3 regions of the Gilliamella sp. B14384G10 genome follow, and region 1 is predicted to be linked to each of the others. Evidence: riboswitches for the same ligand, from Rfam matches in the RefSeq annotation. Region 1 holds a riboswitch; each other region holds the start of a gene.

Region 1 (2,276 bases):
AAATATAGAGTATTTATTTTCAAAAATAGGTTTTTATATTGCAGATTAAATTTTAACCTTGAAATTAAATTCATAAATATCAATTTGTTATAGAGTTATCAACAGGTTTGTTAAATACTTATCAAATAATTAAGTGAATAATTCACAAGTTAGTTTTGAATAAATGAAAAAGTTTTAGTTTGTGTTATTTGATTCAATCATTGTCATCTATTTGCGATTCGATTATATTGGAGATCCGGCTGTTTATTAAACAGAGTTTATTTTTTAATACTCTTTTATATTAAGTGGTGATGTTATTAATTTAGATGTCGACTTAATCGTATGAGCGTTAAAGATATAAAATAAGGAAATCAAAATGACTAACATTAATCTTTCTGACGATTTGATAAAAGATTTTATCTATTCTATGTACCGTAAAGAAGTATTATTAAATTTAAAAGGGGTTGTTTTGACTGATGAAGATCGTAAACAACTTCATGAAAAAAGAGATTTTGTTAATCGATTGTCTGAAACTGAACTAGCCGATATTCGCTGTTGGGTTTTAGATAAATTGAAAGTACTTGAAAGCCAGCATAAGCAAGATTAATCGGTTAGAATCTTGCGCTAACTTCATTAATAAACTGATAAAATTTATTTATCATATTGCTTATAACGATATGGACAGTTTTATCAATCGTTTTACAATGCAACAAGACTTATTATTTATAATTTATAGGAAAGGGTATGAAAAAGTTAGTCGTCGTTTTATTGTTAGGTCTTCCAATGGTTGCCGCTGCCTCTAATTGTGAAGAAATTAGTGCCAGTATCGCTGAGAAAATCAAAAACAATGGTGTTGATGAAAACAGTTTTCAATTAAATTTAGTTCCATCAGAACAAGCTGAGCAAGGCGTTGTTGGTAAAATTGTCGGATCGTGTGACCGAGGTCAACAAAAGATAGTATATGTTCGTTCACAAGATAATTCGGTAACAACTGAAGCAAAACAACAAGAACCTTCAAATTCTAATCAGCAAGCCGAAAATGCTGAATTAGAGAAATCTTCTCAACAAGAAATAGTAGCGCCATCTTCAGAAGATAATCAGCAAATTGACTCGAAGACAGAATAATTACTGATTATTAGCTACAGTTATAGAAGATCTATCGGTTAATTAATGAAGAATATTTGAATAAATAGTAACGGTTAATAAACTATTATTTTTACAAAAATTGTTAGTTATTTTCTGAGCTATTATTCATCTATATTTATCCGGGGTGCCTTAGGCTGAGATTATACCCGTTGAACCTGATTCGGTTAGTACCGACGAAGGGAGTATAAAACACGCTTTTCTGCAAGTCTGTTGTACTCCTTAATTACTAATTTTTATAAAAAGGAGTCATCATTTTATTCACTTATTCAATCATGCCAAAGTGATTGGGATAACTATATTCAACATGAGTTTATTCAACAATTAGGTAAAGGTACATTAGATATTGCCTGCTTTCAACACTACTTAAAACAAGATTATCTTTTCCTTATCAATTTTTCCCGAGCATGGGGATTAGCAGTGTATAAAAGTCATGATCTGGTTGAAATCAAACAATCTTTAAATAACTTGAAAGCAATTGTTGAAGTTGAACTAGATTTACATATTATACTAGCGCTAGATGATTTTAGTTTTATAACCAGTTTCGGAGAAAATGTGGGGGTTTTTAGGCTTTAAAAACCCCGTTCCTCAATTTTTTGGGGTTCGGTGAGTTTCGGACGTTTTGTTGTTTGTTGGTTATTTCGATACAGTGATTACGTCCGACTAAAGAGGGTTCGCGCAAACCCTCTTTACCAACTTCCGCGGCGACCACGCAAGTGGTCACAATGTGACTACCTTCCTCCTTCATTCGCTCTTAACGCACTGGCTGTTATTTGTTTCTGACAAAAACAGCCTTGTCAAACATCCCTGTTTGCCATGCTACTAATCTCTCTCAGTTGCCAGCACATTGCTAATGTCGCTAAACAAGACTTGCCAAACTGATTCGCAAGAAATAACAATATATATAACAGTTGGGTTAACATGTATGCTAGTAAGGAATTCCAACAAACAATGCAAAATGAAATTGCGTTGATTGATCAGCGCTTAGTAAATTTGGATGCTAGTCATATTGAACATTTAACAAAATTATTCAGGCAAGCAACTAAACTTGAAACTGGTTTCTGGCAAATGGGATTAGATAAAAGTATTTAAATAATAAGCATACTTTACCACTCTGGGTAAAGTATGCTGAATTTGAACTATATTTAAACAAT
Region 2 (2,276 bases), 420 kb from region 1:
GGGGATATGGTTTACTTTATTACCCCACCGCTTAACATCAAAGCGGTAACCAGTGAATTACAACGGTTAGAAAAGCCTTATAAACGAATAATCATTAGTGGTGGCGGCGGCATTGCTGTTGCTTTAGCTAAGCGATTAGAAAACGATTATCAAGTTAAATTGATTGAACGTAATGCCGAAAAAGCAGAACTAATTGCCGAGCAGTTAGTTAATACGACCGTATTACATGGTGAATCATCGGATCAAGAACTCTTATCGCAAGAACAAGTCGAACTTACCGATCTTTTTGTTGCAGTGACGAGTGATGATGAATCGAATATTATGTCATCAATGCTTGCCAAAAGGATGGGAGCAAAAAAAGTCATCGTACTTATTCAACGACAAGCTTATTTAGAGTTAATTAACGATAGCGTAATTGATATTGCCATTTCACCACAACATGCCACTATTTCAGAATTACTTAGTCATGTAAGGCAAAATGGCGTAGTAAAAGTTGTCTCACTACGGCAGGGTGAATCGGAAATTGTCGAAGTGATTGTTCGTGGTGATACTGAAAATTCTAAATTAGTAGGTAAAAATATTAACAGTCTAAAATTACCTTCAGGGGCAACTATTGGTGCTGTGGTGCGTGGTGAAGATGTGATTATTGTTAATACCGATTTAATGATCGAAGATGGTGATCACTTAATCATTTTCTTACCAGATAGACGATCTATTAGCGATATCGAAAGATTATTACAATAGCTTGTATAAAATATAAACTCAGTACATAATAAAACTGTTTTTATTAATTGTTTTTTGACTCGGGGTGTTTTTTGTTACTACAAAAAACTGAGATTTTACCCGTTGAACCTGATCTGGCTCATACCAGCGTAGGGAAGTCTTCGTCTTAATTATCCGTTTTGACACATTCTTCCCTTAATATCAATAATAAATAAGGAAAGAATATGTCTACCATTCAGTTATTTCAAAATAATGATGCCATTCCCTTTATTGAGCAAGTTAAACAACAACGACCGTTAGTCCATTGCATTACCAATGATGTCGTACAGAATTTTACCGCTAATGTCTTATTAGCCATTGGAGCTTCACCAGCAATGGTCGTTGCTAAACAAGAAGTTGAAGACTTTGTAACTATTGCCAGTAGTTTATTAATTAATATTGGTACCATTGATGAGCACAGCGCAAATAGTATGTTGTTAGCTGCAGCAAAAGCTGAACAAACACAGACACCATGGGTACTGGATCCTGTAGCGGTTGGTGCGGCACTTAAATATCGCACTGAAATTGCCAAACAATTGATAACTTTTAGACCGAGTGTTATTCGAGGAAATGCCTCTGAAATTCTCGCATTGAGTGGTCAACAATCATCATCGAAAGGGCCTGATGGACTTGATTCTACCGATTCTGCATTAAATGCAGCAATACTATTAGCACAAAAATATCAAACCATTGTCGCAATAACAGGTGAGATAGACTATGTCACAGATGGTCAACAAATTTATAGCATTGTCGGTGGCGATATCGCTTTAACTAGAGTAACCGGCACCGGCTGTTCATTATCTGCGATGGTAGCAGCATTTATTGCAACCTCTAGTGATCGTTTAACCGCTACCGCAACAGCTTGTTTTATGATGAAAAAAGCAGGACAGCTCGCTAATAAACAGCAAGGGTTAGGTAGTTTCGCCATTGCGGTTATTGATCATCTTTCACGATTCAATCAAAACTAAAAATAAGGATGTTTGATGAAAAAGCAACTTGATTTAACTCTCTATTTAGTCCTGGATCCGTTATTATGTGGCGGTATAGATGGCATGGTCACTACTACCAAAATTGCCGTTGAGAATGGTGTTACCGCAGTGCAACTACGTTCAGAACAAGAATACTCTGGTAAAAATTGGTATGACGCCGCACAAGCGCTCAAAGAAGTGTTAAGCAGTACCCAAGTTCCGCTATTTATCAATGACCATGTTGATATTGCTTTAGCCATTGATGCCGATGGTGTGCATATAGGACAAAGCGATCTACCGGTCGACGTTACTCGACGCTTAATTGGCAGAGACAAATGGTTAGGACTTTCAGTTTCAAATCAATCACAACTAGAGAATGTTCCGTGGCATTTAGTCGATTATCTTGGCATAGGGCCTATCTATCCAACCGCAACCAAAAAGGATGCCGCAGCTGCGACTGGCATTAATCAATTGAAAGAACTGGTTAAAGCGAAACAATGCCCTGCCGTGGCGATCGGTGGTATCGGCGTGAATAATTTAACCGAA
Region 3 (2,276 bases), on a different contig from region 1:
AATTGGATACATCACATTTTTTTCAGCAAATTGCCGTTGTATCTCAGGTGTTAGTAAGTAACGTAAAAATTGTCGAGCTAAATCGACTTCTTGGCTATATTTAATGATGCCAGCCACTTCGACTTGGCGATAGTGACCTTCATCAAAAATCGCGGCTGCGTAGCTATGATTATTTTCATTAATAATATGTGCTATCGGCGATGTGCTATAACTTAATACCAAATCAGCCTCATCTTTTAAGAACATACCATAAGCTTCACTCCAACCCTTGGTTACTGTGACCGTATGTTTAGCCACTTGTTGCCATGCATTTGCCACCTCGTCACCATAGACCTTTTTCATCCAAAACAAAAAACCTAATCCTGGAGTACTGGTTCTTGGATCTTGATAAATGATTTTCCAATTAGCTTTGTTTTCGATCAATTCATGTAATGAATGAGGAGGATTTTTAATTTTATCTTGATTATAGATAAAAGCGAAATAGCCAAAATCATAAGGAATAAAACTATCATCCCACCAATCGGTATTGAGATTATCGGGTTTACTAATTTGATGCGGAATTAAGATATCCGCTTGCTTGGCTTGTGCTAATAGGTTGTTATCTAATCCTAAAATAACATCAGCATTTGTTTTGTCGCCTTCGAGGCGAATGCGATTTAAAACAGATACGCCATCTCCCAATGTGACAACATCAAGTTGGCAATGACATTGCGCTTCGAAGCCTTTTTTAATTGTTTCACCCGGCCCCCACTGTGACATAAATGAATTGTAACTATAAACGGTTAGAGTTGGTTGTTGTGCATTAGCTAGATGACTAAATAGTAAAAATGAAAATATAACAGATAGTAAAAAGTTTTTACGAAACATTTTGCCTCCAAAGTAATGTGTAAAAGACAAAAGGTTTGAGCAGATATAATAACTCAAATCCCTCCGCTGGCATTATCCAGTTCAGGTTCGACGAGTTATGTCAGTTTTTCTGACACTCTCAGCCCTTCAGGGCACCCCGTTGAGAACGATGAGTAGTTTAGTGATAGCAAATAGAATTGTAAACAGGCGATGTGTTGATAAATACAAATTTAGACAAATTAAAACAAGGTAAGATTACAGGCAATCAGTGACAATTGTTGTGTTTGTCGGTATTATATGCCTCATTTTATGATTATTGATTAGGTACAATGTGAACATTCAACAACTATTAACGCAACGAGTTTCGCAAGCAATGATTATGGCTGGTGCAGATAAAAACTGTGATGCTTTAATCAAGCAATCAGCCAAAGTTCAATTTGGTGACTATCAAGCAAATGGTATCATGGCTACCGCTAAAAAATTGGCTATGCCACCACGCGCATTGGCAGAAAAAGTATTACAACATCTGGATATTGAAGATATTGCCGATAAAGTAGAAATTGCTGGACCGGGTTTTATTAATATCTTTTTAAAAAATAGTTGGATTGCCGAGCAGAACGAAGTAGCATTAAGTAGCGATAAATTGAATATCACCTTACCGGCTAAACCACAAACTATTGTGGTTGATTACTCAGCACCAAACGTAGCAAAAGAGATGCATGTTGGTCATTTACGCTCAACGATTATTGGTGATGCGAGTGTTAGAGTCTTAAATTTTCTTGGCCACAATGTGATTCGAGCTAATCACGTTGGTGATTGGGGAACCCAATTTGGTATGTTAATCGCTTACCTTGAAAAAATGCAAAACGAACAGGCCAACGATATGGATCTATCGGATCTAGAATCTTTTTATCGTGCAGCAAAAAAACATTATGACGAAGATGAAGTCTTTGCTGAAAAAGCCCGTAATTATGTCGTTAAGCTTCAAGGCGGTGATGAGTATTGCCGTGAAATGTGGCGAAAACTGGTTGATATTACCATGACGCAAAATATTGCCACATATAAACGACTCAATGTCACACTTTCACTAGAAGATACCATGGGTGAAAGTATCTATAACAGTATGCTTCCGGGCATTGTTGCCGATCTTAAACAGAAAAAATTAGCCGTTGAAAGTGAAGGCGCTATCGTTGTGTTTTTAGATGAGTATAAAAATAAAGAAGGCGAACCAATGGGTGTTATCATCCAAAAACGAGATGGTGGTTATCTTTATGCAACAACCGATATTGCCTGTGCAAAATACCGTTATGAAACGCTACACGCGGATCGTATTTTATATTATACCGATTCACGCCAACACCAACATTTAGAACAAGTTTGGGCGATTGTACATAAAGCAAAATATGTCCCAGAATCTTTAAAACTTGAAC

What was found. Region 1 has a riboswitch for thiamine pyrophosphate ahead of H3T54_RS06465 (hypothetical protein). Riboswitches for the same ligand answer to the same signal wherever they lie in the genome.
Region 2: linked by a shared signal. The riboswitch ahead of thiM (hydroxyethylthiazole kinase) and the one ahead of H3T54_RS06465 (hypothetical protein) in region 1 are both predicted to bind thiamine pyrophosphate.
Region 3: linked by a shared signal. The riboswitch ahead of thiB (thiamine ABC transporter substrate binding subunit) and the one ahead of H3T54_RS06465 (hypothetical protein) in region 1 are both predicted to bind thiamine pyrophosphate.

The regions. Positions count from the first base shown of each region.
Region 1 is NZ_JACFQA010000002.1:468,917-471,192, reverse strand. Features, by position in the region: gene H3T54_RS06475 (hypothetical protein) at 356-586, shown strand; gene H3T54_RS06470 (DUF1161 domain-containing protein) at 724-1,104, shown strand; TPP riboswitch at 1,236-1,325, shown strand; gene H3T54_RS06465 (hypothetical protein) at 1,336-1,698, shown strand; gene H3T54_RS06460 (hypothetical protein) at 2,023-2,214, shown strand.
Region 2 is NZ_JACFQA010000002.1:886,774-889,049, forward strand. Features, by position in the region: gene trkA (Trk system potassium transporter TrkA) at 1-744, shown strand, start outside; TPP riboswitch at 795-896, shown strand; gene thiM (hydroxyethylthiazole kinase) at 957-1,730, shown strand; gene thiE (thiamine phosphate synthase) at 1,746-2,276, shown strand, end outside.
Region 3 is NZ_JACFQA010000001.1:301,645-303,920, forward strand. Features, by position in the region: gene thiB (thiamine ABC transporter substrate binding subunit) at 1-867, opposite strand, end outside; TPP riboswitch at 908-1,016, opposite strand; gene argS (arginine--tRNA ligase) at 1,178-2,276, shown strand, end outside.